DNA from 2 places in the Anaeromusa burkinensis DSM 3853 genome. Region 2 is predicted to be linked to the other one. Evidence: predicted binding sites of a transcription regulator. Region 2 holds the regulator's gene; the other holds the start of a gene.
What was found. Region 2 encodes HrcA, which represses chaperone genes, less so after heat shock. Its sites were predicted from a motif close to TGTTAGCACTCNNNNNNNNNGAGTGCTAACA; they were not measured.
Positions count from the first base shown of each region.

Region 1: groES (co-chaperone GroES) is a predicted target of HrcA. The motif match lies at 4,035-4,065, and genes of this name have one in related genera.

Region 1 is NZ_KB894592.1:19,635-34,874, reverse strand. It holds gene tsaB (tRNA (adenosine(37)-N6)-threonylcarbamoyltransferase complex dimerization subunit type 1 TsaB) at 1-378, shown strand, start outside; gene rimI (ribosomal protein S18-alanine N-acetyltransferase) at 375-842, shown strand; gene tsaD (tRNA (adenosine(37)-N6)-threonylcarbamoyltransferase complex transferase subunit TsaD) at 826-1,860, shown strand; gene C508_RS0109270 (sensor histidine kinase) at 1,890-3,311, shown strand; gene C508_RS0109265 (ANTAR domain-containing response regulator) at 3,314-3,889, shown strand; gene groES (co-chaperone GroES) at 4,098-4,382, shown strand; gene groL (chaperonin GroEL) at 4,430-6,073, shown strand; gene C508_RS0109250 (hypothetical protein) at 6,288-6,953, shown strand; gene mqnE (aminofutalosine synthase MqnE) at 7,044-8,141, shown strand; gene C508_RS0109240 (menaquinone biosynthetic enzyme MqnA/MqnD family protein) at 8,134-8,982, shown strand; gene mqnC (cyclic dehypoxanthinyl futalosine synthase) at 8,979-10,016, shown strand; gene C508_RS0109230 (MTAP family purine nucleoside phosphorylase) at 10,013-10,837, shown strand; gene guaA (glutamine-hydrolyzing GMP synthase) at 10,887-12,440, shown strand; gene C508_RS0109210 (PDDEXK family nuclease) at 12,927-13,274, shown strand; gene C508_RS0109205 (TnsB C-terminal domain-containing protein) at 13,261-15,087, shown strand; gene C508_RS0109200 (AAA family ATPase) at 15,084-15,240, shown strand, end outside.
Region 2 is NZ_KB894586.1:133,830-149,069, reverse strand. It holds gene mtaB (tRNA (N(6)-L-threonylcarbamoyladenosine(37)-C(2))-methylthiotransferase MtaB) at 1-46, opposite strand, end outside; gene C508_RS0105260 (16S rRNA (uracil(1498)-N(3))-methyltransferase) at 34-783, opposite strand; gene prmA (50S ribosomal protein L11 methyltransferase) at 785-1,723, opposite strand; gene dnaJ (molecular chaperone DnaJ) at 1,865-3,001, opposite strand; gene dnaK (molecular chaperone DnaK) at 3,024-4,865, opposite strand; gene grpE (nucleotide exchange factor GrpE) at 4,938-5,483, opposite strand; gene C508_RS0105235 (TCP-1/cpn60 chaperonin family protein) at 5,512-7,086, opposite strand; gene hrcA (heat-inducible transcriptional repressor HrcA) at 7,110-8,138, opposite strand; gene hemW (radical SAM family heme chaperone HemW) at 8,256-9,422, opposite strand; gene lepA (translation elongation factor 4) at 9,500-11,296, opposite strand; tRNA gene C508_RS0105215 (tRNA-Leu) at 11,484-11,568, shown strand; gene C508_RS0105210 (YitT family protein) at 11,802-12,686, opposite strand; gene C508_RS19360 (M48 family metallopeptidase) at 12,727-13,419, shown strand; gene C508_RS0105200 (DMT family transporter) at 13,435-14,316, opposite strand; gene C508_RS0105195 (hypothetical protein) at 14,380-14,721, opposite strand; gene dat (D-amino-acid transaminase) at 14,795-15,240, opposite strand, start outside.

The DNA.
Region 1 (15,240 bases), on a different contig from region 2:
GATGCGCAGAAAGGCAATGTGTACCAAGGGCGTTATCGCATAGAAAATGGGATGGTTGTGGAAGCGCAGCCGCCGCGGGTGGTAGCCTTCCGGACAGCCCTGGAAGAATTGGCTGCTGCTGGTGAACCGGCTATGGCCTTGGGAGAAGGAGCAGCCTGGCTGCAGCAGGAGGAATATAAAGGCTGGCAAGAGTTTCTTGCGCCTACGCCCTTGTCGGTAGCCATGCCGCGCGCCGCCAGTGTAGCCGCTTTGGCTTGGCAGCGTTTGCAGCAAGGAGACAGTGATGAAGCGATGACCTTGGAACCCATGTATATTCGTCGCTCCGAAGCCGAGGTGCTTTGGGAAAAACGACATGGCCGGGAGGCTGGCGGCGTATGATCGTTTTTCGCAAATTGCAGCACAGCGATCTGGATGTTGTGGATGTGATTAATCAGGCTTCTTTTTCCGCTCCTTGGGGCAAGGGAACTATGATCATGGAACTCAACAATCCGGTAACTTGTTATTTGGCCATGGAGCTAGATGGCGTTGTTATTGCGTATGCCGGCGCCTGGGTGATTTTGGACGAAGCTCATGTAACAAATGTGGCCGTAGCACCTGAGTTTCGTCGTCGCGGTTATGGAGCTCAATTGGTAGCGGCCTTGAAAAAATGCTGCTACGAGCGAGGCGCCAGGCGCATGACGCTGGAAGTGCGCCGCAGTAATGTGGCTGCGTTGCGGGTTTATGAGACGCAGGGGTTTTATCAGGACGGCGTGCGCAAGGGCTATTATAGCGATAATGGAGAAGATGCGCTTATTCTTTGGAATGAGCTGGAACGGGGAAGAGAAGATGAAGGAACAACATGAAAGGCTGACGCTGGCGTTAGAAACCAGCTGTGATGAAACCTCCGCCGCCGTTATTCGTGGCGGTCGGGAAATTTTGTCGAATGTAATTTCCAGCCAGATACTTTTGCATCGAAAATATGGCGGTGTTGTGCCGGAGATTGCTTCACGTAAACATATTGAGCATGTTCTGCCGGTGGTGGATGAAGCGCTCAAGGAAGCTGGCGTAACATTGCAGGATATAGATGTTTTGGGCGTGACCTATGGACCGGGGTTGGTCGGTGCCTTGCTGGTCGGTGTGGCCACGGCTAAAGCGTTGTCTTTTGCCATGGACAAACCCCTAGTAGGTGTGCATCATTTGGAAGGACATATTTTTGCTAACTTTTTGGCTCATCCGAAATTAGAGCCTCCCTTTGCGGCGCTGGTGGTATCGGGCGGTCATACGTCACTGATTCATGTGCGCAGCTACAGCGAGCTTATTTTGTTGGGGCAAACCCGCGATGACGCAGCTGGCGAGGCCTTTGACAAGGTGGCCCGGGTGATGGGGCTGCCGTATCCGGGCGGCCCGCATATTGATGAACTGGCCCGCAAAGGACGAGCGGACGCGATTGCCTTTCCCAGGGCGCTGTCTGGCAATCAGCAGTTGGAATTTAGTTTCAGCGGTTTGAAGTCGGCGGTGCTTAACTATTTGAACAGTGTGAAACAAAAAGGAGAATCCTACGTGCCAGCCGATGTGGCCGCCAGCTTTCAGCAGGCGGTAGTGGATATTCTGGGTGAAAAAACCTTATTGGCTATGCAGAACTTGAACCTGGACAAACTCGTTTTGGCGGGCGGGGTAGCGGCTAATTCAGGCCTGCGAGAGCATTTGCAGAACTTGTGTCAACAGCATGGCTGGGAACTGTTGTATCCGCCGCCGGTGCTTTGTACCGATAACGCGGCAATGATCGCCTGTAGAGCTCATTATCAGTATGCCGGCGGCGGGCCGCTGGCTGATTTGCACCTTAATGCGGTGCCCTCGTTGCCGCTGGGAACGAAAGAATAAAAAACGCTTGCTGAAAGGAGGGGCTTGAAATGGGAATGGTTGGCGATTTATGCAAAAAGCTGACTGAATTGGCAATAGAAGACATTGCGTACCTGGAGCGCATGGGCGCGTTGCTGCCGGTAGCGGCAGACTTGGCTCATGCACAGCTGACGCTTTATGTGCGCGCGGCAGAACGCCAGGTTGTGGTGGTTGTGGCCCAGGCCAGGCCCCATACTACCTTTGTGCGGTATAAGCCGCATTTGCTGGGAACTGTAGTTCCTTGTCTGGAGGAGCCGCTTGTTGAGTATTCTTTAAAGTATGGGCAAAGTATCTTAGGACAGCGGGAATGGGCTCTGGGCATGCTGGGGCAGATGCAGACGCTGCCTGTTTGCAATGCCCAAGGCGAGGTTATTGCTGTTTTAAGCTGTGAGTCCAGCATGGAAGAAGCAGGCGCGGCAGGGCATGAGCTGCTTTTGGAAACGGCGCAGTGGCTGCTTTTGGCGGCGGTTCCTGCGGTGCCGGCAGCTTGTTTTAAGACCCTCACGGCCAGCGACGGCATTATTCTTGTGGATCCTAAAGGGCAAATCTTGTTTGCTAACGCGGCAGCCGCCCACATGTATCGTGTGTTGGGGGCGGCGCAACTGCCTGGACGGCATATTTACGAACGGGGCTTAGAGCTGCAGTTTGTAGAAAAGGCCCATGCGGCGCAGCAACCAGCAGAAGCCGAGTGTGAAGCAGGCGGCATGGTGCTGGTCATGCGGGCCTTGCCTATTTTGCACAAGGGCAAGGTGCAGCGTTTAGTCGTGTTGGTGTCGGATGTGACGGAGTTACGCAAAAAAGAAAAAGAGCTGCTCATTAAGTCGGCGGTCATTCAGGAAATTCATCACCGTGTGAAGAACAATCTGCAGACGATCGCCAGTCTCTTGAGGCTGCAGGCGCGGCGCAGCACCTCGCCGGAGGTGCAGGCGGCGCTGCGGGAAAGCGTGAACCGCATCCTCAGTATTTCCGTTGTGCACGAATTTTTATCCCAGCAAGACGCGGAAATCATTGATGTCGCAGAAGTGGCCCGAAATATATTGGAGACAGTCAGCCAAAATATGCTGGAGCCTGAATTTGATTTGAATACGGAGCTGGATGGCAATACGGTCATTTTACCGTCTGAGCAGGCCAGCAGTTTGGCTTTGGTGATTAACGAACTCATTCAAAATTCCTTGGAGCATGCGTTTGTAGGTAGAAAAAAAGGCACCATCGGCATTTCCATCAGCAGCACAGAGGACATGTATGAAGTGGTGATTTACGATGACGGTGTCGGCTTGCCCGAAACCTTTGCCATACAGGACTTGCAAAGCCTGGGTCTGCAAATTTCAAGAACCCTTGTGGAATCGGATCTAGGAGGCCGCTTTTCGTTGGAAGGCTGCCAAGGAACCAGGGCGCGCATTACCATTCCCAAATCGATTGAAGGAGGACGCTAGCTATGAGACCGTTACGCATTGTTATTGCCGACAACGAATCAATTATTCGCATGGATTTAAAGGAAATGCTGGAAGAAGCCGGACACACTGTGGTTGGTGAAGCTGTCAACGGTCAAAAAGCCGTGGAATTGGCCAAGAAATATCGGCCGGACTTGGTCATTATGGATGTAAAAATGCCTAATATGGACGGAATTACGGCGGCAAAACTTATTTCTACGGAAAAGCTGGCCCCTGTACTCCTTCTGACAGCATTTAGTCAAAAAGAAATTGTGGAAAAGGCTAAAGAGTCCGGCGTTTTAGCTTACTTGGTGAAACCGGTAAAAGAGGCAAATCTATTTCCGGCGATTGAGATTGCTTTGTCCCGTTTTGGAGAGATGAAAGAGTTGGAAAAAGAGCTGGAAGATCTGAAACACTCCTTGGAAACGCGTAAAATTCTTGATCGGGCGAAAGGGATTTTAATGGACGCCCATCATTTGAATGAAAGCGAGGCGTTTCGGCGTATCCAGCAATATAGCATGGCGAAACGCATTTCCATTCGGGAAGTGGCGGAAGCGATCATCCACGCGGCTACTAAATAAATAGACGTCTGTAGGTGTAAAAACGAGCTTGAAAAAGGAAATAAGGTAGCTTTTGAGAATAAATAAGAAAAACGGCTGAAAACAGCCGTTTTTTTTTAAGAGAGCTCTTGATTTTTTGGAGCGTTTTCTATATCATAAGAAATGTGATTAGCACTCTATCAAGGTGAGTGCTAACAAAAATAAGACATCTTCAAGGGAGGGTATCTAGATGATTAAGCCATTAGGAGATCGTGTTGTCATCCAGGTTCTGGAAGGAGAGCTCACCACCAAGAGCGGAATTGTGCTGCCTGACACGGCCAAGGAAAAACCGCAGGAAGGTGAAATTGTTGCGGTAGGCACTGGTAAATTGTTGGATAATGGCCAGCGCGCTTCCATGGATGTCAAAGCAGGAGATAAAATTATTTTCTCCAAATACGCAGGCACGGAAGTGAAAATTGACGGCAAGGAATACCTCATCGTCAGCGAGCGGGACATTCTGGCTATTGTAGAATAATAGGCGCAAGCCTCGAAGTAAACATATAATTTGAGGAGGAAATGAACATGGCAAAACAAATTTTGTTTGATGAAGAAGCTCGCCGCGCATTAGAACGCGGTGTTAATTCTCTGGCTAATGCTGTAAAAGTAACTCTTGGTCCTAAGGGCCGCAACGTGGTTCTGGATAAGAAATTCGGCGCACCGCTTATCACCAATGACGGCGTGACCATTGCTCGGGATATCGAACTGGAAGATCCCTTTGAAAACATGGGCGCTCAGCTGGTGAAAGAAGTTGCAACCAAAACCAATGACGTTGCAGGCGACGGCACCACGACAGCTACTATTTTGGCTCAGGCGATGATTCACGAAGGCATGCGCAATGTTGCCGCCGGTGCGAATCCGATGGTTTTGAAAAAAGGCATTCAAAAAGCCGTTGCCGCTTTGGTAGAAGAAATTCGCAAAGCTTCCAAGAAAGTAGAAACTAAGGACGCTATCGCTCAGGTTGCTTCCATTTCTGCAGCTGACGAAGAAATCGGCCAACTGATTGCTGAAGCTATGGAAAAAGTAGGCAAAGATGGCGTTATCACTGTTGAAGAATCCAAAGGCATGGGCACGGACCTGCAGGTTGTAGAAGGCATGCAGTTTGACCGCGGCTACATTTCCCCTTACATGATCACGGATACGGACAAAATGGAAGCCGTTCTGTCCAATCCTTATATCCTGATTACCGACCGCAAAATCGGCGCTATCGCTGATATGCTGCCGGTTCTGGAAAAAGTAGTGCAGCAGGGTAAAGAGCTGCTGATTATTGCGGAAGACGTGGAAGGCGAAGCGCTGGCTACTTTGGTAGTAAACAAACTGCGCGGCACCTTCAAAGCGGTAGCTGTTAAGGCTCCTGGTTTTGGCGATCGCCGTAAAGCGATGTTGGAAGATATCGCCATCATCACCGGCGGCACGGTTATTACCGAAGAGCTGGGCCGCAAGCTGGATAGCGTTGAACTGGCTGATCTGGGCCGCGCTCGTCAGGTTCGCATTTCTAAAGAAGAAACTACCATTGTTGACGGCGAAGGCAGTCAAGAAGAAATCAAAGCTCGCGTGGGTCAGATTCGTGCGCAAATCGAAGAAACCACGTCCGACTTTGATCGTGAAAAACTCCAAGAGCGTTTGGCTAAACTGGCTGGCGGCGTAGCCGTTATCGAAGTTGGCGCTGCGACGGAAGTGGAAATGAAAGAAAAGAAACTTCGCATCGAAGATGCTCTCAATGCAACTCGCGCAGCTGTAGAAGAAGGCATTGTCGCTGGCGGCGGCACCACCTTCATCGACATCCAAGATGTATTGGCTACCGTTCAGGTTACTGGCGATGAGAAAACCGGCGTAGCTATCGTGCGTCGGGCCATTGAAGAGCCTCTGCGTCAGATTGCCAACAATGCCGGCCTCGAAGGTTCGGTTATTGTGGAAAACGTGAAGAAAGCCGGCAAAGGCAAAGGCTTCAACGCGTTGACCGAAGAATATGTGGACATGATCGCTTCGGGCATCGTGGATCCTGCGAAGGTAACCCGTTCGGCTCTGCAGAACGCTTCCAGCATTGCTTCGATGGTTCTCACCACCGAAAGCCTGGTAGCTGACAAGCCGGAAAAAGATAACGGCGCTGCTGCCGCTGCTGCTATGGGCGGTATGGGCGGCATGGGCGGCATGGGCGGCATGATGTAATCAGGCCCCTTTGTTCCCGGGATTTTCTAAAAATTAGAGGTTGCTCATGAGTTGTTTCAACTTGTGAGCAACCTCTTTTTTTCAAAGGTGACATTACCCTATTTTTTCCTTGCGCGGACCTATCGGATTTGCTATCATTTTACTAATCGGTATAATTTAAAATATTTTTTTATTTTTGTAGTTTTAAACTACAGTGTAAAATGGAGGGCAAGGCGTGAGCATGCAGGAACAGGAAGAAAACAGCAACGAATTTAAGAGTAATTTACCTGCTTGTCATTTGGATGCGCAGGAGTTAGACAGTTTATTGTCGCGGTTGGAGCGAGAAGGAGAAATTATCTGGCAAGCCGTGCTGGCTCGAGGCTGCGATCCATTGGGACGCAAAAAGAAAACGGAACAAGAGGAAGAAGTGAAGGTAAGCAGCCGCGAAGAGCTTTTTGCCTTACTGGAGGAATGGGGACAGCCGGATCGGATTAGTCTGACGGTAGAAGTCGTGAACCGAGGGGCCTTGTCCTTTGTGCTAAAAAACTGTTATCCTGCGGCAGGATCGCTAGTAGTTCAAGGTCTTTATCGGGAATGGGCGGAGCCGATGCATGAAGAATTGCTGTCTTTTTTTAACTCTATCAGCTTGTCAGGGCGTGGAATTCTTTATTCTAAGCTGGTTTTTAGCGTAATTCATTCCGTAGTGCCGTTAGCGCTGGCGTTTGTTGTAGTTACGGGGCTATCGGTTTTGTTAATTCCTTACGAATATCGCTCCGGCGAGTTTTTATGGTGGCTGACAGCTATTTCTTTGTTGCTGACGCTGCGGGTAGCCTATTCTTTTTCCGATTATTTTATCAGGATTATTTTGCGCCGGTTTCCTTTTTGGGAATGGCAGGGATAAAAACTGCTTCGGCAGGCTTGCAGCGCGTTAAGCGCTGCAAGCCTGCTTTGTGTTGCGTGGATTTAAAACAATTGACAAGGTGGCGTATACATGAAGGCGTTGGATATTGCTGCTTCCAAAGCGCAAGCAGGGGAGCGACTGAATTTAGAAGATGCGTTGGCGTTGTATGAACAGGCTAATATCCTAGATTTGGGGGCCTGGGCCCGGGCGGCCAAGGAGCGCAGCAGCGGCAAGGAAGTCTACTATAATGTGAACCGTCATGTGAATTTGAGCAACATTTGTACTGCCGGGTGTCCTTTGTGCGCTTTTTCTTGTAAAAGCGGCGATAAGCGGGGTTTTTTGCTCACACAGGAAGATGTGTTGAATTTAGTGGAGCGGGCGGTAGAAGAAGCGCCGGATCTTTCGGAAGTGCATATGGTGAGTTCGCTACACCCGGATCAGCCTTTTTCGTACTATTTGGAGATCGTAAGGGCGGTCAAAACTAAGTGGCCGCAATTGCATATTAAAGCGTTTACGCCTGTGGAAATTTGGCATTTTGCTAGGCTAACTGGTTTATCTTTTAAGGACGTATTGCAGCAGTTGCAGGAAGCCGGCTTGGATTCTTTGCCGGGCGGCGGCGCTGAAATTCTGGATGACTCCGTACGGCGGCGCATTTGCCCGGATAAGGCGAACAGCGCAGAATGGATTGAAATTATCCGAACGGCGCATCAATTGCACATTCCTACGAATGCCACCATGCTTTACGGGCATGTGGAAACTCCAGAGCAACGCCTGCGGCATTTACTGACGCTACGGGATATTCAAGATGAGACAGGTGGTTTTCAAGCCTTTGTATCTTTTCCGTTTCATCCGGCTAATACGGGCTTTGCTCAGTTGCAGCGAGCCACTGCTTGGGAAGACTTGAAGATGATTGCCTTAGCGCGTTTAGTGTTGGATAATGTGGAACACATCAAATCGTTCTGGATGATGCTCACAATGCCTGTGGCCCAGCTGTCGCTGGCTTTTGGCGTAGATGATATGGACGGAACCGTCATGGAAGAAAAGATTATTCACGCTGCAGGGAGTACGACGCGCAAAGGTATCACCAAAGAAGAACTGTGCGGCATTATCCGGGAAACCGGCTATATCCCGGTGGAACGAGATACTTTTTATCGCCCCTGCCGGAACGGGAGGAATGAATATGAGTGAATTGCGTCCTAGAGTCGGGCATATTCAGTTTTTGAACTGCTTGCCTTTAGATTATGCTCTTATGGAAGGCGGCTTTGCCGAAGGGCTTGATGTGGTTTGTGACGTGCCGGCAGTGCTAAACGGAAAATTATTGGCTGGTGAACTGGATGTCAGTCCGGTTTCATCCATTATTTATGCACAGCATGCGGATAAGCTGCTGCTTTTGCCGGAGCTATCCATCAGCGCCGACAAGGCCTTGGAAAGCATCTTGCTTGTTTCTAAAAAACCGGTAGAAGAGCTGGAAGGCGGTAAGGTCTTATTGACAAGCAAATCAGCTACCTCTCATCGGCAGCTGAAAATAGTGTTGGCCCAGCATTACGGCTTGCGCCAAGTTCGTTATGAAACTACGACGTCTTTGTGGACGGCAGGGGTTTTGGATGAAGCTGACGCAGTGCTATTTATCGGTGACGACGCTCTTGGGGCCTACTTGCATCAGCAAGAAGGCTATTATTACTATGATATGGGCGGCCAATGGCGGGAATTGACCGGCGGCGGCATGGTTTACGCGGTTTGGGTGGCTCGGCGCGAATTTGCCGCTGCGCAGCCGCAGGTGGTTAGGAAAGTGCAGCAGCGTTTGCGCAAGGCCTTTACGTACGGCTTAGAGCATTTGGAGGAAGCGGCGGCTTGGATTCGTCGGGACGGCTTTACGCCGGGAGAAATCGTCCATTATATCGGTCTTTTGAACTATGAGATGACCCCAACCCATCAGCAGGCGTTGTTGGGATTTTATCAGCGGGCGCATGCATTGGGATTGATTGAAAGGGTGCCGCAGTTGCTCTTTACCGGGGAGGCGCAGGCATGAAAAAAGAAGAGGCTTTGGCTCTTCTGGAGCAAGAAGATATTTTAACGCTGGGTTTGGCGGCGGACGCTTGCCGGCGCCAGCGGTTTCCGGATGATACGGTAACCTTTATTGTGGACCGCAACATTAATTATACGAATATTTGTACCAGCGAGTGCCGCTTTTGCGCTTTTTTTCGGCGTCCTGGGCATCCGGAAGGGTATGTGCTGACGCATGAAGAGGTGTTGGAAAAAGTCGGCGAGACGGTGGCGGCTGGCGGCACGCAAATTCTCATGCAAGGCGGACTGCATCCGGATTTGCCTTTTTCCTGGTATTTGGATTTAGTAAAGGCGATTAAAGCGCGGTATGATATTGTAATTCATTCGTTTTCGCCGACGGAAATTCTCTATTTTTCCAGGCAGAGCGGCCTTTCCATACCGGAAGTGCTGCGAAAGTTGCGGGAGGCGGGCCTTGATTCGCTGCCCGGGGGCGGCGCGGAAATCCTGGTGGATGAGATTCGCCAGCGCGTTAGTCCCAAAAAGATTTCCAGCGGCGAATGGCTGGACGTGATGCGCCAGGCGCAGCTTTTAGGCTTTGGCACGACAGCTACCATGGTCATCGGCATGGGGGAAAGCCGGGCGCAGCGGCTGGAGCATTTGGAGAAAATCAAACGCTTGCAAGAGGAAACCGGCGGTTTTCGGGCATTCATCCTCTGGACGTACCAACCGGGGAATAATGAGCTGGGGGGCGAAAAGATTTCCTCTTGGGAATACTTGCGTACACTGGCCGTGGCGCGGCTGTATTTGGATAACATCCATACTGTGCAAGGCTCCTGGGTGACCCAGGGCAAGGAAATTGGGCAGCTGACGCTCGCTTTCGGCGCGAATGATTTGGGAAGCGTTATGTTGGAAGAAAATGTTGTGAAGGCGGCGGGGACGTCCCATGCCATGAATGTTGAGGCTATGGTTCGTCTCATTCGACAAGCTGGCAGAAGACCGGCGCAGCGTAATACGGTATATGAAATTATTAAACGTTTTGACAATGAGGTGGAAGCATGAAAGTAACGGTTCAAGCTGATTTTGCCGTCATTGGCGGCTCGGGCACATTGTCCAGTGATTTTCCCTTTGGGGCGGAGGATCCCGGCGTAGTTCTGTTGGAAGACCAGTTGGTCTTTGAAACTCCTTATGGAGAAAGCCCGCCGTTTCGGCTGTTTACGGTGGATGAAAAGCCGGTTTTAACCTGTAAAATGCATGGCTGGGGACGCCAAGTCAGCCGCGCTGACGCGTCGAGGCAGATTTTTTGGGTGCTTCGCGAAGCTGGCGTACGCCGTATTCTCGGGGAGGGCGGTGTCGGCACGGTCAATCATCTGCTGGATCCCCGGGATATTGTCATTCCTCATGATTATTTGGATCAGTCCATGCGCAAGGATGTTGGCCTTGAGGGGCATTACCTGCTGGTAATGCGCGACGCTATCTGCCCGGAAATGCGGGAAGTGTTGGTGGAAACTGCTAAAGAACACTATTTAGGCCGTATCTTCAGCAGGGGAATATATGCGGTTACAGACGGACGGCATTTTGAAAGTCCGGCGGAAATCGCTATGCTCAAGGGACATGCCGATATCGTCGGCCAGAGTATTTGTCCCGAAGTATATCTGGCGAGGGAAATTGGCGCCTGTTTTGCAGGGCTGTACTTTGTCGTTAACTACGGCGAAGGGGTTGTGAAAAACTGGTCGCACAAAGATTTACAAGATATTTTTTATGACGACGCCCCCATGCTCAGCCGCATTCTTCTTGACACTATCCGTCATTTACGGGCTGTAGGAGAGTGCGAATGCGCTAGTTTGCGTAAAGAAACGCTCTTAAAGGGTATTTACAAGTAGCCTCGGGTGTGGTTTAATTTTCTTCATATAGAAAAGGGGGTTCTTGTTCATGAATACCAAACAAAATGAATTGGTTTTGGTTATGGACTTTGGCGGGCAGTACAACCAGCTAATTGCCAGACGCGTCAGAGAGTGCAACGTATATTGCGAAGTTTTTCCGTATACGATGAGCATTGAAGAGATAAAAAAAATGCAGCCGAAGGGGATTATTTTTACCGGCGGCCCGAATAGCGTGTATGAAAAGGACTCTGCCGTATGCAGTGCAGAAATTTTAAAGCTGGGAATTCCGGTTTTGGGAATTTGCTACGGCTCACAGCTTATGGCGCATTTACTGGGCGGCAAGGTTGCAACAGCTCCGGTCAGCGAATATGGCAAAACGGAAGTTAGCATTAAAGACGAAAACTCTAAAATCTTTGCAGGGGTTTCCAAGGAAACGATTTGCTGGATGAGTCATACGGATTATATTGCAGAGGCTCCGGCATCCTTTACGGTTACAGCCTCTACGCCTGTATGTCCTGTGGCAGCAATGGAAAATGAAGCCGAAAAACTCTATGCTGTACAGTTCCATCCGGAAGTTATGCATACCGTTGAAGGCATGAAAATGCTTCGTAACTTTATTTTCAATGTATGTGAATGCAGTGGCGACTGGAAAATGGATTCCTTCGTAGAAGTGACAATTCAGACTCTTCGCCAGAAGATTGGCGACGGAAAAGTTCTCTGCGCCTTGTCGGGCGGAGTTGACTCCTCTGTTGCTGCTGTATTGCTGTCAAAAGCTGTCGGCAAACAACTGACCTGTGTATTTGTTGATCATGGCTTACTGAGAAAAAATGAAGGCGATGAAGTAGAAGCTGTATTTGGCCCTGATGGTCATTATGATCTGAACTTCATTCGCGTAAATGCTAAAGAGCGTTTCTATGCAAAACTCAAGGGTGTTACGGATCCGGAAGAAAAGCGTAAAATTATTGGCGAAGAATTCATTCGCGTATTCGAAGATGAAGCTAAAAAAATTGGCAAGGTGGATTTCCTCGTACAGGGAACCATCTATCCGGACGTTATCGAAAGCGGCCTGGGTAAATCGGCGGTTATCAAATCCCATCATAATGTAGGCGGTCTGCCGGATTATGTTGATTTCAAAGAAATCGTAGAACCGCTGCGCTTGTTATTTAAAGATGAAGTAAGAAAAGCTGGCAGGGAATTACAAATTCCGGAATATCTTGTTAGCCGCCAGCCGTTCCCGGGTCCGGGACTTGGTATTCGTATCATCGGTGAAGTGACAGAAGAAAAAGTACAGATCGTTCAGGAGGCGGATGCTATTTACCGTGAAGAAGTAGCAAAAGCCGGAGTAGCGAAAGATCTGGGACAGTATTTTGCAGCGCTCACCAATATGCGTTCGGTTGGTGTTATGGGCGATGGCCGTACGTATGATTATGCGATTGCTCTTCGTGCCGTTATGACATCTGATTTTATGACCGCTGAAAGCGCGCAGCTTCCGTGGGAAGTACTCGCGATTGTTACCAGTCGTATTGTAAATGAAGTAAAAGGCGTTAACCGTGTGCTTTATGATTGCACAGGGAAACCGCCAGCAACAATTGAATTTGAATAAGTAAGTTGTCGTGGGGCACAGTCGTTTTTTCTCGAGAGGCCAAAGTGACTTAGCCTGCCCGACATAGACAAAAAGACCTTGCAGAAGCTTTTCGGAGCTTCCTTGCAGGGTCTTTTTTTATCCTCAACCTGCGTAAATACTGGAACGTTCGGCTTTTCAAAAAGACAGTCACCATGGAGTGGCGGGCATACCTGGCAAAGCCAGGGAGAATAAATAAAAATGCCTCTTACAGAAAAAACGACTGTGCCCCACGACATGGTGATAATTTCTTTTATGCTTTTTGGGAAAAAGCATGGCGGTTTGATTTTCATGAACATTGGCTTGAAATGCCCATGGAATGAGGGTAAGAGAGCCTATTTATGATTTTCTGTTTTCCCAAAAGTATAAGCTTCCATTCCCCAAAAGCTGTCTTTTTTCATTTTTGGGAAGCGTTTTTGGGAAAATGGGTCAAGCAGCAGAGCGTTCCATACAAGGAGGTTTTGCAAGGTGAGGAAGAAAAAGTTTAAAGGCCGTTGCGAGAAACGTGTCATTGCCAAGTGCAATGAGGTATGCAGGACATACGATGCCATTCAGTATGCTTATGCAGATATTCTAGAAGTGAGTGATGAAGTGAAAGAAATCAGGTGCAATGTCCCGCTGGCTGGGCGGGACATTGGCCAATATACTTCGGATTTTGTCTGCGTCAAATCTGATAATGATTTGATGGTCCGTGAATGTGTATTTCGTAAGTTACTGATGAAGCCGCTTACGGTCAAGCTGCTGGATGCATCAAGAGAATACTGGTTAAGGCAAGGTGTTACCGATTGGGGGTTAGTCATTGATGAAGAAGCATGATTTGCTGAAGGACGGTAACCGCATTATCAGGGTGTTAGAGATAAAGCCTGACAAGATACTTGTTATCGACTGTATCAAAAAGACTATGCCCGTATGGGTAGACTCGTTGACTTTGGATTCCTTCTCTAGCTGCAATGATGAAGTGTTGAACGAGGCTGCGAATTTTACAGTCCCAGCCGTTGATGCTTTGGATACTGACCAGAAAAAAAGTATGTATAACCGCTATACATTGATTGCACCAATTCTGCCTTTTATAGCGGATGAAAGAATGCGTTCTGAAATTATTGGTGCTACAGCAACAGAACACGACATATCCAAGCAAACCATCAGAAACTATTTATGCCTTTATCTGGCCTATATGAATATAGCCGTACTAGCTCCACGGAAGCGGATAGATGATCATGCAGAACTAACCCAGGACGAGAAAAAAATACGGTGGGCTTTGAACAAATTCTTTTACACTACCCAAAAGCAATCTCTTAAGACTGCCTATACCATGATGCTGAAAGAGAAGTATTGTGATCGTCTGGGTGTTCTTGTAAATCACTATCCGTCATTTTACCAATTTCGCTATTTCTATCGTAAAACAAAAAAGATGCAGAACTTTTATATTTCCAGAGATGGATTGAAGAATTACCAGAGAAATAACAGACCTCTTATTGGCGATGGTATACAATCGTTTGCTCCTGCTATTGGAGTAGGTATGCTAGATTCTACTGTATGCGATATTTATCTCATCAATGATTATGGAGATCTTGTAGGTAGACCCATTTTAACGGCTTGTATTGACGCCTACAGCGGATTTTGCTGCGGGTATATCTTATCATGGGCAGGCGGTGTATATAGTCTTAGAGGGCTTGTTTTGAACGTTATAGCGGACAAGGCTGCTTGGAGTAAGCAGTATGGTATTCCTATAAAGGCAGAAGACTGGTCTTGTGATAAACTCCCTGGCACGATGGTCACGGATATGGGAAGTGAATACAAATCGGAAACCTTTGAGCAAATTGCAGAGTTGGGCGTTAAAGTAATCAATCTTCCCTCATATAGACCTGAGTTGAAAGGAATGGTGGAAAAATTCTTTGATGTGATTCAGGCCACATATAAAAAACACCTGAAAGGCAAAGGGGTGATTGAGCCTGATTATCAAGAACGGGGAGCACATGATTACAGGAAAGATGCCTGCCTGACCATGACAGACTTTGAAAAAATTATCATTCATTGCATTGTTTATTATAATTCTCAACGAATCGTTGAAAATTTCCCCTATACCGAAGCCATGATTGCCGAGAATGTGAAGCCATATGCGAGCTGTATCTGGAATTGGGGTAAGTCTCAAAAGGGAGCCAATTTAATTGAAGTAGACCCTATAGAGCTTATTCTTACCCTTCTGCCGAGAACTACGGGTAAGTTTAGTAGGTTCGGCCTGAAAGTCAATAAAATGCGTTATCACTGTGATGGGTATACAGAGCAGTATCTTAAAGGCGGTGCGGTTACAGTTGCTTATGATCCAGAAAATGTTACTTGTGTATGGCTAATGGAAAATGGGATATATACCAAATTTACTATTGTTGAATCCAGGTTTGAGGGTAAAGATTTGGCGGCTGTACAGAGCTTGCAGACTGCCCAAAGAGACATTGCAAAAGGAGCCAATCAGGATAATCTACAGGCTCAGATTAATCTTGCGCGACATATTGAAGCAATCTCTGGCAGCGTCAGGAGCAGTGCGGATATAAGTATTAAGAATATCCAAGATAATCGCAAGCGCGAACAACGTAAACACCATAAAAATTATATGAAAGGAGCAGAGTCATGACAACGCTTTCAGACATCATTAGTATCCTGCCTCACATGAAATCAGGGGATGCGTTAATAAATGCATTGGAAGTATTGCCGGAGTACCATCCAGAGATTTGTATTGGTGATGCATCCGTAAGGCTTATGGCTTTATCGGACTTGTACAAGGTTT
Region 2 (15,240 bases):
CTTGATTGACTTTGCAGCCTAATGTCATAAAGGCTACTTTTGACATGATGTTCCTCCCAAATCTCCTAGCTCATACATTACAACTGCAGCCGCAGCCACCGCAGCCGTCTCCGTCCGCAAAATGCGCGGCCCCATGCGCACTACCAACGCGCCATGTTGGCGCGCCAACGCCACTTCCTGCTGCGTTAGGCCTCCCTCCGGCCCGACAAGTAACGCAACTTCTTGCGGACGCTCCTGTAGAGCCGTCAATGCTTCCTTAAGACCCAAGCTTTGCTCGTCTTCGTATAAGACCAAAAGCAGCGCGCCCTCAGGCAGCGCTGCCAAGGCATCTTCCAGGGAAGCTACAGGCCTAACTACTGGAATGCGGCTGCGCTTGCATTGTTTAGCCGCTTCCAGCGCTATGCGTTCCCAGCGTTCCTGCCTGGCAACAGCCTTCTTTGCATCAAGGCGCAGCACACTGCGTTCAGCGGCTATAGGAGCAAAAAAGCGGCAACCTAGCTCAACCGTTTTTTGCAGCACCCATTCCATTTTTTCGCCTTTAGCCAAGCCCTGCAAAACATGCAATCCAAGCTCTGCTTCTGCGGTATCCTCTATCATGCGAAGAATCCGTAACACAACCAGCTCCTCGGATACATCCGTCACTTCGGCTTCTGCGCTGCGGCCTTCTGCGTCGCAAACAGCAATGACTGCCCCCGGCTGCAACCGCAGTACTTTTGCCGCATGCAGCGCCTCCGTTCCTGTCAACACAGGGTTTGCTAACGAACCTAAGAAAAACCGCCTCACTTTATGCCCCGCCTTTTCTGGCAATGATCGCTACCCAGCCGCCTTCTTCCATTACCTTATCCACGTTTAATCCCTGTTCTCTTAAGGCAGCCGTTACATCAGGCAAACGTTCCGAGATAATACCGCTGCCGATAAACGTACCCCCTTCGCGCAAACGCCCTGGGATATCCGGCAGCAGGCGAATAATCACATCTGCTATAATATTGGCCACCACTACGTCTGCTTGGCCGCTAAAACCGGTCAGCAAATCACCTTCGCGCACTTCCACGCGATCTTCCACATGATTCATGACTACGTTTTCCTTAGCCACCCGTACCGCTACGCTATCTAAATCTACGGCGCGAACACTGGCAGCGCCTAATTTAGCCGCCGCCACCGCTAAAATGCCAGAGCCGGTTCCCACGTCAAAAACAACTTGGCCGGGAGTCACTACCTCTTCCAATGCCCGACAGCACAGCATGGTCGTATGGTGGGTGCCGGTGCCAAAGGCCATCCCTGGATCCAGCTCAATAATCAATTCCTCCGGCAAAGGCTGATAGCTTTCCCATGATGGTTTAATAACAATTTTTTCGCCAATTTTCACAGGATGAAAATATTCTTTCCAAGAGGTAGCCCAATCTTCTTCTTGAATTTCCTTGTAGGCAATTGTTCCTTGGCCTTTATCCAAATTATGCTGCGCTAATTCATTAACCAAGCGCTCAAAGGAGCGTAATTTTTCCTCCAAATCTTCGTCAACAGGCAAATAGGCTTTAACTACAACGGTTTCCACGTCTTCCTGCTCCGGAAGCTCGCAATAGTCCCATGTGCCGGAACGCCGATAAGAATTAATCAGTTCCGGATCTTCAATGACGACGCCGCTTGCTCCGAGGTCGTGAAAAATATTAGCCACCGCCTCAGTAGCCTCATGTGTCGTGGCAATGCTTATTTCTGTCCATTTCATAGTTATACGACCTCGCTTTCTTTAAAAGAGCCATAAAAGGCAAAGACACGTCTTCGCTTCCCAAGGACATTTTGAAACCTCCTGGGCAAGACCGTGTCTTTGCAAAATGGCAGCCAGCGACTCCTTTCATTAAAACAGGAATCAACCGCCGAATACATCCTTCATCTTTTTGAACCAGCTTTTTTCTTCGCCGTATACCTGATCGCCGCCAGCTACAGCAAAGTCGCGCAGTAATTCTTTTTGTTTATCGTTCAGCTTTTGCGGGGTTATTACCTTCACCCGCACATGCTGATCGCCCCGACCGCGACCATGCAAACGAGGCACGCCTTTTTCGCGCAAACGGAACACAGTACCGGATTGAGTGCCTTCGGGAATCGTCAACTTGACCTTCCCATCCAACGTTGGTACATCTACTTCCGCTCCCAAGGTTGCTTGTACAAAGCTGATGGGCACTTCGCAGAGCACATCGTAGCCCTCGCGTGTAAAAAGGGGATGCTCTTTGATGAATAAATAGACGTACAAATCACCAGCCGGGCCGCCGCGCGTACCGGCTTCGCCTTTACCTGACACTCTGAGGCGCGAACCATTATCTACGCCCTTAGGAATGGTTACCTGAATCTTATGCCGTCCGCGAACCGTACCGGTGCCGCGGCAGACATGGCATGGCTTCTCGATAATCTTGCCGGCGCCTCGGCATTGATCGCAAGCGCCTACATTAACCATACGCCCAAAGGGAGTATTCTGTACGTATTGAACCTGGCCTGTCCCTTTGCACTTAGAACAGGTTTCCGCCTTTGTTCCCGGCGCTGCGCCGCTGCCATGGCAGGTTCCGCATTCTTCCGTACGAGGCACTTCAATTTCCACTTCATGCCCAAAGGCAGCCTGTTCAAAGGTAATTTCCAGATCGTAGCGCAGGTCGGCGCCCTGTTCCGGTCCATGCTGGGGCCTCCTGCCGCCAAAGCCGGACTGTCCGAAAAACATATCGAAAATATCAGAGAAACCGCCAAAATCCCCCTGAAAGCCACCCGCCCCGGGGCCGCCGGCCCCGGGTTCAAAGGCGGCATGTCCAAGCTGATCATACCGCGCACGCTTATTAGCATCTGACAACACTTCGTACGCTTCGTTGATTTCCTTGAACTTCTCTTCCGCTTCTTTCGGATTGTCACGGTTGACGTCAGGATGGTACTTGCGTGCCAGCTTGCGATACGCTTTTTTTAATTCATCTTCCGAGGCGGACTTGTTTACGCCAAGCACCTCATAATAATCGCGTTTTGCCACGTGTCACCATCCTAGCTTTGGATTATTTTTTATCTTCGTCAACCACTTTAAAGTCAGCATCTACAACATTGTCATCTTGTTTCTTGCCAGCTCCGCCAGCCTGCTGAGCGCCTGCAGCGCCTTCTTGAGGCTGTTGCTGCTGATACAAAGCGCCTGCCAGCTCATGCAGCGGCTTCGTCAATTCTTCCGTATCAGCTTTAATCTGCTCCAGAGTACCACTTTTCAAGGTTTCTTTCAACTTATCAGCGGCAGTCTGTACTTTTTCGGCCAAAGCCTTATCAACTTTGTCGCCAGCTTCTTTAATTGTCTTTTCTGCTTGATATACCAGGCTGTCCGCCTGATTGCGCACTTCCACCTCTTCACGGCGCTGTTTGTCTTCGGCCGCATGGGCTTCGGCTTCTTTCACCATGCGCTCAATATCATCCTTGTTAACGCCGGTAGAAGCGGTAATCGTGATCTTCTGCTCTTTGCCTGTGCCAAGATCTTTCGCCGACACATGCACGATACCGTTGGCATCGATATCAAAGGTAACTTCGATTTGCGGTACGCCGCGGGGAGCCGGAGGAATATCGCCCAATTGGAAGCGTCCCAATGTTTTATTGTACGAAGCCATTTCGCGTTCGCCTTGGAGCACATGGATTTCTACAGAAGGCTGATTGTCAGCCGCCGTGGAGAAAACCTGGCTTTTTTTCGTAGGAATCGTCGTGTTGCGTTCGATAATCTTGGTGAAAACGCCTCCAAGAGTTTCGATCCCAAGAGACAACGGCGTTACGTCCAGCAGCAGAACGTCTTTTACTTCTCCAGCCAGCACGCCCGCCTGGATAGCAGCGCCTACAGCTACGCACTCGTCCGGGTTCACTCCGCGGAAAGGCTCTTTACCCAAGAATTTTTTGATAGCTTCTTGAACGGCAGGAATACGAGTAGAACCGCCAACCAAGATAACCTTGTCGATTTCGTTTACGCTCAATCCGGCATCGGCCAGAGCTTGGCGCGTGGGTCCCATGGTGGATTCCACTAGATCGCTTGTGAGCTCTTCAAACTTAGCCCGGGTCAAATTGACGTCCAAATGCTTGGGACCAGTTTGATCCGCAGTAATGAAGGGCAGATTGATATTGGTCGTCAACACGCCGGATAATTCGATTTTCGCTTTTTCCGCCGCTTCGCGCAAGCGCTGCACCGCCATGCGATCCTGAGAAAGATCAATGCCTGTTTCTTTTTTGAACTCTTGAGCCAAATATTTTTCGATACGCTCGTCGAAATCATCGCCGCCTAAACGGTTGTTACCATTAGTAGCTTTTACTTCAAATACGCCTTCGCCCAGTTCCAGCACGGATACGTCAAAGGTGCCGCCGCCCAGGTCGAATACTAAAATCGTGTGATCTTCGCCTTTATCCATGCCATAAGCCAACGCTGCGGCAGTAGGCTCGTTAATAATACGCAATACTTCCAGACCTGCAATAGTGCCAGCGTCTTTGGTAGCCTGACGCTGAGAGTCGCTGAAATACGCAGGTACGGTAATAACCGCCTGGGTCACCGTTTCTCCCAAGTAAGCTTCAGCATCAGCCTTCAGTTTTTGCAAAATCATCGCCGAAATTTGTTGCGGCGTATAGGCCTTGTCCTCAATCGACACTTTCCAGTCAGTACCCATATGACGTTTTACGGAGCTAATGGTACCATCGGGGTTTGAAACCGCCTGGCGCTTAGCAAGTTGTCCCACCAAACGTTCACCGGTTTTGGAAAAGCCTACTACCGAAGGAGTCAGACGACTTCCCTCTGCATTGGCGATTACTGTCGCCTCGCCGCCTTCCATTACCGAAACAACAGAGTTTGTTGTACCTAAGTCAATACCAATTACTTTTGCCATGTTTCAATTCCTCCTTATTTCGTTTCACGCCAACAGCCAATTTCAAGCTGCCAGCCGACATTATACAATTGGTTAGCCAACTACCTTAACCATGCTTGGGCGGATGACTTTGCCTTTTACGCTATAGCCTTTTTGCAGTTCCTGGACAATCGTTCCTTCCGCTTGATCAGCGTCTTCTACGCGCAATACCGCTTCATGATACTGAGGATCAAACTCTTTACCTTCAGCCTCCACTACGCTAAGCCCCGCCTTTTCAAGAGCGCCAAAAAGCTGACGGTAAATCATGGAGACACCGGAGCCTATGCCTGCGGCTTCTTCTTCACTCAGACTGCTCAAGGCGCGTTCAAAATTATCCAGCACCGGCAGCAGTTCTAAAATTAGATTCTGCGCCACTACATTCGATAACTCTTCTTTTTCCTGGCGCGAACGACGACGGAAATTGTCAAAATCCGCATAAAGACGCTTATAACGATCTTCAGCTTCCGCCAAAAGCCGTTCCTTCTCCTCTTGGACTGCTTCGACCGTCACAGTTTGATCTGTTTCGGCTTCTTGACAGCTTTCCTGGGCGGAGACGTCTTGATTTTCTTTGTTTTCTAGATCTTCGTGGTTATTGGCCACTCTTTCCACCTCTTTGCATTTTACTTTCTCAAAAATCAGGCAAGCCTTCTTCCATGCCTTGTTGAGGAGCGCCATTTTCATCACGCTTTCGAATAATCGTGTCAATACGCAAAATGGCTACGGCCACTTCTCCGGCAGCTTTCAATGCATGCAGCTTGACTTCCAGCGGATCCATGATCCCCGCCTGCAGCATATCCGCCACTGCGCCGCTTTCACAATCAATCCCCAGCAATTCCTTGCTTTGAGATGCTTGCGCCGCCAACACTTCCTCCACTTTTTCCAGCGGATTAAAGCCAGCGTTATCCACAATCTGCGCCAGAGGACGCTTTAATGCGGCACTCACGCAATCAAGACCATAAGCGGCCATGCCTTTCATACGGTCTCTGTGACGTTCTAATTCGCGGGCCACGGCAATTTCTGCAGCGCCGCCGCCCGGAAGATATCCGCTTTTCACCGCGGCCTGCACGCTAGAAGCAGCGTCCTTGGCAATGCGTTCCCGCTCGCCAACGACTTCCGCCGTAGCAGCGCCCACTAAAATAGTAGCCATCGGTTTGCCAGCGCCGCCGAGCATACGAATATGCCCCAGCTTTTCTTCAGCATACACGCGCTCAACCTTGCCCAGATAGCGCTGCAGCTCGGCTTTTTCCTTTTTCAACGCGGTCCGCTTCACCATACGCGCACCGGTATGTTCCGCTACGCGGCGCAAGTCTGTCGCATTCACCTGACTCACCACAAACATACCGGCGTCGGTAAAGGCTTCTTCCGCCGCTGAGTCAACAGCGCGATCGGTCAGGACCACCTGAATATCCATTTCCACCAGCTTCGCTATATTCTGCCGAAATTCTTCCTGTAGTTCCAGATAACGCTTAAAACCGGCTTCCGTTCCTAAGGCTTCCTCGCCCAGTTCTTCCGGCGCTAGCGCATCGTCCAGCACCATGACTTTAGCATCTTCCACAGTCAGAGGCATGTCTTGATTCAAACGTTCTTTTTCAATGATAACGCCAAGGAAAACCTCATTTTCAGCGCCTTCTTGAGCCAAGACCGTATCGGAAAGCTTAAAATGAGCTTCTTTCAACTTACCTCTGCCAATTAAGCGGGCCGCCTCTACAACTAGGTGAGCAATGTCCACATATTCTCTGCCAGCAATCCTCGCTACATCAAAAAGGCAGTCCGCCTGCACATCGTCAACAGTAACAGCGCGAGCCTTCAACTGCTTAGCCGCCTCTTCAATACCGAAACGAATCCCTTCGATTACCCTGGCTACCGGCACGCCTCGCAACACCTGAGTCAGGCCTTCCGATACAAGAGCGCCTGCCATAATCGTCGCCGTAGTTGTACCATCGCCAACTTCATCCTTTTGCGCTCTAGCCGCATGAATCAACATTTTCGCAGCCGGATGATTTATATCCATCTTTTCTAAAATTGTTACGCCGTCATTGGTAATAATGACTTCTCCGAAACGATCTACCAGCATGGTATCCAGCCCCTTGGGGCCTATCGTTCCTTCTACCGCCGAAGTAATGGCGCGCACCGCTTCAGCATTGGTCATCAACGCCGCTAATGCGCTATCCGCATCAGCGCCTCCGCCTTGCTTTCGACTCACAGACTACGCCTCCCTCTTAAAAATCACAGCTTATAATGCTTCAATATTTCACTAAGATTGTGGTTCATAAATTCCAAAGTTGCCATGATTTTGGCATAATCCATGCGCGTCGGGCCGAGTACGGCAATCGTACCTACAACCTCACCGCCCAAACAATAGGTGGCTCGCACCATACTGCAATCCTGGATACCGCTGAATTTATTTTCTCGGCCAATCGTTACCACAACACCATCGTCACTAGGCGCTTCTAAAATATCATACAGCAAACGCTCTTCTTCCAGCATATTCAACAGACGTTTGAATTTCTCCACATCTTTGAATTCCGGCTGATTCAACATCTGTGTAGCGCCGCCAAGATATACTCTTTCTTGATGCCGGCTGCTTAAGGTATCAGCTAAAATAGCCAAGGCTTCCTCAAATTCACGAGCCTCGCCTAAAATGCTGTCGCGGACATCCTGGAACATCCTCCCTCGGAAATTTCGAAAAGGAATTCCTGCTAAACGATTATTCAGTTTTTCGGCGATAAGCTGCATTTCTTCTAAAGTTGTACCCTTGGGCAAAGGCAGCAGCTTATTTTCAACAGCGCCGCTGTCGGAAACAACCACCAGCAACACCTTATTGTCATCGAACGGCAGAAATTGCAAGTACTTAAAAGAACTGGGACTTGCCTGCGGCGCCAGTACTAAAGAAACATTGCCTGTCATCCGCGAAAGAATCTTAGCGGTTGTCTGAAACACCTCATCCAAACGCCGCACTTTGGCTTGATACCAATTGCGAATTAAAGAGATTTCCTTTTCCGACATTTGCGTCGGAGACAGCAGGGCATCCACATAAAACCGATAGCCTTTGGCTGAAGGAATGCGCCCGGAAGACGTATGCAATTGCTCTAGAAAACCGAGAACTTCCAAGTCCGCCATTTCGTTTCGAATCGTCGCAGGGCTGACGCCAAGATCATATTTACGAGCAATCGTCCTGGAGCCAACCGGTTCTGCGGTGGATACATAATCATCGACAATCGCTTGCAATATACGACGTTTCCGTTCATCAAGCATGTCATCCACCTCCATTGTTAGCACTCTTCTCTAAGGAGTGCTAACATCTATAAAAAACATACCACTCTCCTCTTAAAATGTCAATATGTCTAAGTCAATCGACTCCAGTATTTCGCTTCATTTTTCATCAGACTTGCCGCCCGCCCCGGTTGCCAAAAAGGCTGCAAAGGCACGGTTGCCAAAACGCAGTCCCAAGGGAGTAAGATACGTCCGCCCCCTTTGCTTTTCCACAAGACCTTCCGTTAGTAGCTGCTCCAAAACAAGGGTGTAACGCTGCCAAAGCTCCACGCCAAAGGTTGCTTTAAATTGATAATGAGAAATACCGCCCCTGGTGCGCAGCGCCAAAAAGCAAAACTCCTCCTGCAGCTGCGCCGGCGTCAGCACGGGCTGCTTTCCATATTCCCACCGCTGCTGCGGACGCAAAGACAGATATCGTTCCAAAGGGAAACACCCTTCCCAACGCCGCCCTTCCAAAAAGGAATGCGCCGCCGCTCCCAGGCCTAAATACGGACGAAAACGCCAATAGCGAAGGTTGTGCCGACAAGCGCGTTTTTTTTGCGCATAATTCGATATTTCGTAGCGCTTGTAACCATGAGCCGGCAGCCAGCTTTCCAGCCAGTTGTCCATAGCTGCGGTTTCGTCTTCAGCTGGCAAAACTAACAACCCTTTTTCTTCGAGGCTGGCAAAAGGCGTACCTTCTTCTATTTTCAAAGCATAAATTGATAAATGCTCAACAGAAAGTTCCGCCGCTTGGCGCACGCTTTGCTGCAGCAAAGCCAACGTCTGCCCTGGCAATCCGGTCATCAAATCTACATTGCAATTGTCAAAGCCAGCCTGTCTGGCAGCCTCTAGGGCCGCAAGCGCCGCCGCGCCGTCATGAATACGGCCGCAGTTTTGCAGCAGCGCATCATCAAAAGACTGCACGCCTAGACTGAGACGATTGAACCCTGCCGAACGCAACAGCCGCAGGTCGTCAGCGGAAACCGTGCCCGGATTCGCTTCCAAGGAGATCTCCGCTTCCGGCAGCACCAAAAACCAGCGCTGCAGCTCCTGCAGCAACCGTACTAGCGCCTCAGCGCCGATAAGAGTCGGCGTACCGCCGCCAAAAAAAATCGTGTCTACCGTCGCTTTTCCCAGCCGGTTTCCCTGCCAAGCTATTTCCTCGCACAATGCTTCTATATATTGTTTTTGCAGTAAAGCGCTCCCTGTTTGAGACGGAAAGTCGCAATAAGCGCACTTCTGCCGACAAAAAGGAATATGCACATACAAGCCTAACATCCCCATGTTCCCGCCCTCCGGAAAACCAGAAAGAGGGCCGCCTCAATCGCTCTCGAGGCAGCCCGCTTTATATTTTAAACAACTCAGTCAATCTTTAAAATAGCCATGAAGGCTTCTTGCGGAACTTCTACGCTCCCCACCTGTTTCATGCGCTTTTTGCCTTCTTTTTGTTTCTCCAGCAATTTGCGTTTCCGGCTAATATCGCCGCCATAACATTTGGCCAGTACGTCCTTACGCATGGCGCGCACCGTTTCCCTGGCGATAACCTTATTGCCTATGGCCGCCTGCACGGGGATTTCAAACATCTGCCTGGGAATAATACCGCGCAGCTTCTCAACCAAAATACGGCCCCTGTGCGTCGCTTTCTCTTGATGCACAATAACAGACAGAGCATCTACAGGATCGCCATTTAAAAGAATATCCAGTTTAACCAGCGCCGACTCCTGATAGCCCGACAATTCGTAATCCAACGAAGCATAGCCGCGGGTAGATGATTTCAGGCGATCAAAGTAATCATAGATAATCTCGCTCAAAGGCAAATGATAGGTCAACAATACCCTTGTCGTATCGAGATATTTCATGTCCTTAAATTCGCCTCGTTTTTCCTGAGACAATTCCATCACCGCCCCCACAAACTCGTTGGGAACGATAACCGTCGCTTTTACGTAAGGTTCTTCAATATGTTCAATTTCCTGCGGCGTAGGAAGTTTCGAAGGATTGTCAATCTCTAGCTTTTCCCCGTCCGTCTTGTATACATGATAAATAACGCTAGGCGCCGTTGTAATCAGAACAATGCCATATTCACGTTCCAGCCGTTCTTGGACGACATCCATATGCAGCAACCCTAAGAAACCGCAGCGAAAACCAAAACCAAGAGCCACAGACGTTTCCGGTTCAAAGACCAACGCCGCATCGTTAAGCTGCAATTTTTCCAACGCATCCCGTAGGGAATCATATTCCGACGATTCCACCGGATACAAGCCGCAGTATACCATCGGCGTAATTTTCCGGTATCCTTCGAGCGCCTGCGTTGTTGGGCGCGCCGCATCGGTTACCGTATCGCCTACGCGCACGTCTTTAACGTTTTTAATACTTCCCGCCACATAGCCAACCTGACCAGCGGTCAGTTCTGAAACATTCGTAGGCACCGGGCGAAATACGCCGACTTCAGTAGCCTCAAAAACTTTGTCCGTCGCCATCATGCGCAGTTTCATGCCAGGCGCCATGCGCCCGTTTATAACACGCACATAGGCGATAACCCCTTTATAGGCGTCAAAATGCGAATCAAAAATCAGCGCTTGCAGCGGCTCTTCAACTTTGCCAGCAGGCGCCGGCACCCTCTTTACAACAGCCTCTAGCACTTCCGGGATGCCAATGCCCGTCTTGGCGCTAACTAAGATGGCTTCTGACGCGTCAATGCCAATAACATCTTCAATTTCCTGTTTAACTCGTTCCGGGTCGGCGCTAGGCAAGTCAATTTTATTAATGACCGGAATAATTTCCAAATTGTTTTCCAGCGCCAAATATACATTCGCCAGCGTTTGCGCCTCAATGCCTTGCGCAGCATCAATTACCAACAAGGCGCCTTCACAGGCAGCCAAGCTGCGAGACACTTCATACGTAAAATCAACATGTCCCGGAGTATCAATCAGATGCAGCATATAGGTCTGCCCGTCTTGGGCCGTGTATGCAATACGCACGGCCTGCGATTTTATGGTAATGCCTCTTTCACGTTCCAGTTCCATCTGGTCGAGCACTTGCTCTTCCATCTCCCGCGCTGAAAGCGCGCCGGTATATTCAAGCAGGCGATCCGCCAGAGTGGACTTACCATGATCAATATGAGCGATGATCGAAAAATTGCGGATATTCTTTGTGTCCATTCCAAGCTCCTCTTTTCTAAAACTGAATGCAAGCCCGCTATAGTTCGGTCCTGCCCTAACTTATTCTTAGGCTTATTGATGTCGCTAATCGATTATAGCATCCTTATAACGCCCTCTGCAAGAATTTGCATTTCGAGTGTTGACAACCATACGAAGAGATGATATTATTACACCTGTGCCAAGCAGTGCCGGAGTGGCGGAATGGCAGACGCAGATGACTCAAAATCATCCGGGTTCGTCCCGTGGGGGTTCAAGTCCCTTCTCCGGCACCAAACTTCAAAAGTAAAAGAACCCTTGATTCAAGGGTTCTTTTTTTATTTCTGCATCAATATTTCTCACTTCGTGCTTTTCGCAATTTTCGCGGTTGAATAATAAATTGGAGAAACGTTGATAAAGAACCGCGCAACACACGAAAGACGCGAAAAGCTTTTGAGGTCGTTTTTCTCCTGCGTACCCTCCCGTGACTCCCGCGACTCCTGTTCAACTCTATCGTACCTCCAACAACTTAAAGCGCCCCGGGACGCTTAAAGCCTCGGCCAATCACTTCCGCCGTATCAATGACCATAAAGAAAGCGCCCTGGTCCGCTTCATCCACAAAACGCTTCACATGGGCGATTTGCGCTCGGGAAATGACTACCATGAGCACATCCTTGCTTTCACTGGTATACGCACCGCGCGCCTGCAAGAAAGTAGCCCCTCTGCCTAATTCTTCTAAAATGCGTTTCGCAATCTGTTCTCGTTCTTGTGAAATAATGAGCAGCACCTTCCGTCGGTTAAAGCCTTCAATGACTTTATCTACTACTGTACTGCCCACAAACATGGAAATGAGCGTATACATACCAATTTCCAGGCCGAACAACAGCGCCCCACAGGCCACCACTACCACATTGACAGCAAATGCCGCCGTACCGATCTCCATACCATAGCGTTTTTTAGCAATCATTCCGACTACATCCGTACCTCCCGTAGAGGCGCCGGCGCGAAATACCATGCCCAAACCGAGACCGCCAAAAACGCCTCCATATAAGGAAGCTAAAAAAATATCCTTAGTAGGACTATGCTGCTGCAAAAAACCGGTAACATCCACAGCCGCCATGAATACGACAATGCCTGCCAAGGTACTATAAAAGAAATCCTTGGAAAGCCAGCGATAGGCTGCGTATAAAAGAGGCACATTCATAATACCGATAGCCACACCTACCGGCGTCCCCAGGAGATAATATAAAATAATGGCAATACCGCTGACGCCTCCGCTGAGCATATGAAAAGGCAATACAAATAAATTTAGCGAGGCCCCGCAAAGAAACGACCCTATGAGAATCGCCAGTACCCGGCGCCAGGAAATTTTCCGTTTTGTCAGAGGTCCCCAAGCATTCTCTTTTTTGTTCATTGCACATATCCTTTCGCAGCTTTTTTAAGGAGGCTTTTAAATGAAACAATGGCTGGTGGAGCAGCAGGCTCTCTCTTTGCAAATCTCTCGGCGCGCGGGCAGCAAGCATATCCGTTTGCGTTTTTTGCCTGACGGTACGCTGAGCGTTACTTTGCCCTGGCACTGTCCAACCGACCGCTTGCGCCAAGTGCTTGAAAATCAGGAGGATTGGTTGTCCCAGCAGCTAGCCGCACGCCAAGCGCAGCAACAAACTGACTGCTGCCTCTTCCAAGGCAGTTGGTATCGCCTGCAGGAAACAGAGCAATTGCCGCGCAACACTTTCGTCTTCCTAGACGCGCCTTTTCTTAAAACAACGCCTGCTTCACTGGAAATAAGAAACCTTCACTTACGACAATGGTATTATCATGAAGCGCAAACTTGTTTCACAAAACTTATACAACAATGGAGCGCCCGCCTGAGAGTTTCCGTACAACGACTAAGCATCCGCGAACAACGTACCCGTTGGGGCAGTTGTTCCAGCAAAAAAAACGTCAATCTCAATTGGCGTCTCATTTTGGCCCCTTTGCCGATTATTGAATATGTAGTAGTGCACGAACTATGCCATATGCACATCCCTAATCATTCCCGTCTCTTCTGGGAAGAATTGCAGAGCCATTTGCCGGACGGTCTCGCCCGCCGCAATTGGCTCAATCTCTACGGACAGGGACTGCTTGCCCAGCCGCCGCACCGTTAGCGCGCTCAGGATAATTCAAATCTGGCGCTTAGCCAAAAAGACCCCAGCCAAAACGAGCACTGCCCCCAACCCCTGCAACCAGCTTAGCTGCTCTCCTAGCAGCCACACCGCAAGCAGTAAGGCTAACGGCGTCACCAAATACATATACACCATCACCTGGTTCGAGCCCAGGCGCTCAATACCATAATACCACAAAAGCAAACTGATCACCGTCACCGGAATAGCTGCATAAAGAAGCGCTCCCCAACCTGCCAAGGTAACCGTTTCCCAAGGAAACAACCATAAGTCTCCAGCTGTTGCCGCAAGCAATAGCAAGGTCCCCGCCAAAGAAGTATGGCAGGTCGCCCACAAGCCGGAGCCTCTTTGAAGTATGGGCAGCATAAGCACTGGATAAACGCCCCACAGCACCCCCGCCGCCAAAGCCAGCATATCCCCAAAAAGAGTCTCTTCCCGAAAGCCCCAACTGCCGCCAGCGGCTCCCAACACAAAGATAAGGCCCAGAAGAGCCAGCAAACAACCGGCCACCATCTGTCTTCTCAAGCGTTCATACCCTAAAAATGCAGCTACAAAGGCCGTTGAAATAGGAGATAACCCCAACATTAAAGCCACTGTAGTCGCCGTCGTGTATTTTAAGGCGGCAATAAACAGCGTCTGGTAGATGGCAACCCCCACCGCTCCCACCAAAAGGCAGCGCCCCCAAGGGACCTGCCCAAAAGACAGTTTGCCTTCACGCCAGAACAAAACAAGATACATCAGCGGCGTCGCAATAGCAAAGCGCAAGCAAGTAAAAATCTGCGGCAAGAACTCACGCATGCCGATTTTACCTACAATATAATTTCCCGCCCAAATAAGTACAACCATCCACAAAGCCAATTCCAAGCCCCAAGCGCGACGCACCGCTTCACCTCCTACAAAGAACGGCCGCACTTTTCTAAGCGCGGCCGTCATTGACGCAAAATATTACTTATTCCATTTATGCCGTTGCTGACGTCGCGCGGAACCACCACCGCCACCGCCGCTGCGGCTGCGGTATATCATCCAGCCCACTAAACCTAATACGGCAAAATTCCCCATCCAAGCCTCTAAAATTCCCAAGTCCACAACTACATTGATCGCCGTTAATGCGCCCAAAAGCTTCATGCTATGAGGCACATTCACCAGAGGATCCCGTTTCAGCACCTGATATGCGGCGCCAAGAATCACCAAATCAATGCCCACCCAAATTAAAGGGTGTACCAGCAGCATTTTTATCAGGCTGCCGCCCATTAGCAGGGCAAATACTATTAACCACGTCTGATTCACAGGCACTGTTTCCTCCTCATTCTTCTTTGCCTCTTATCCTATCATCCTCTGGTTACCCGCGTCAACCGCCGCGTCAAATTCCTTCTTGGACCAGCTTCCGATATTCCGCTAGCAACCGTAAGGTGAGCGCTCCCGGCTTGCCATTCCCGATTGTTTGCCGACCCAGCTTGACTATAGGCATCACTTCTGTGCTGGTTCCTGTTAAAAAGACTTCATCCGCTCCATAAGCAAATTCAGGGGTAACGGCTTTCTCCAAAACGGCGAGGCCTAAAGGTTTAGCAATTCGGTCTAAGACAATCTGCCGGGTAATACCTGGCAAGATCAAATTATTCAAAGGATGCGTCCATAACACTTCATCCTTAACGACAAAACAGTTGCTTGACGTACCTTCCGTAATTTTCCCGTCTCGCACCAGCACGGCCTCATAGCAGCCAGCCTCTTTCGCTTCTTGTTTACCGAGGATGTTCGGCAATAAGTTCAAGGATTTAATATCGCAGCGCAGCCAACGGATGTCGTCCA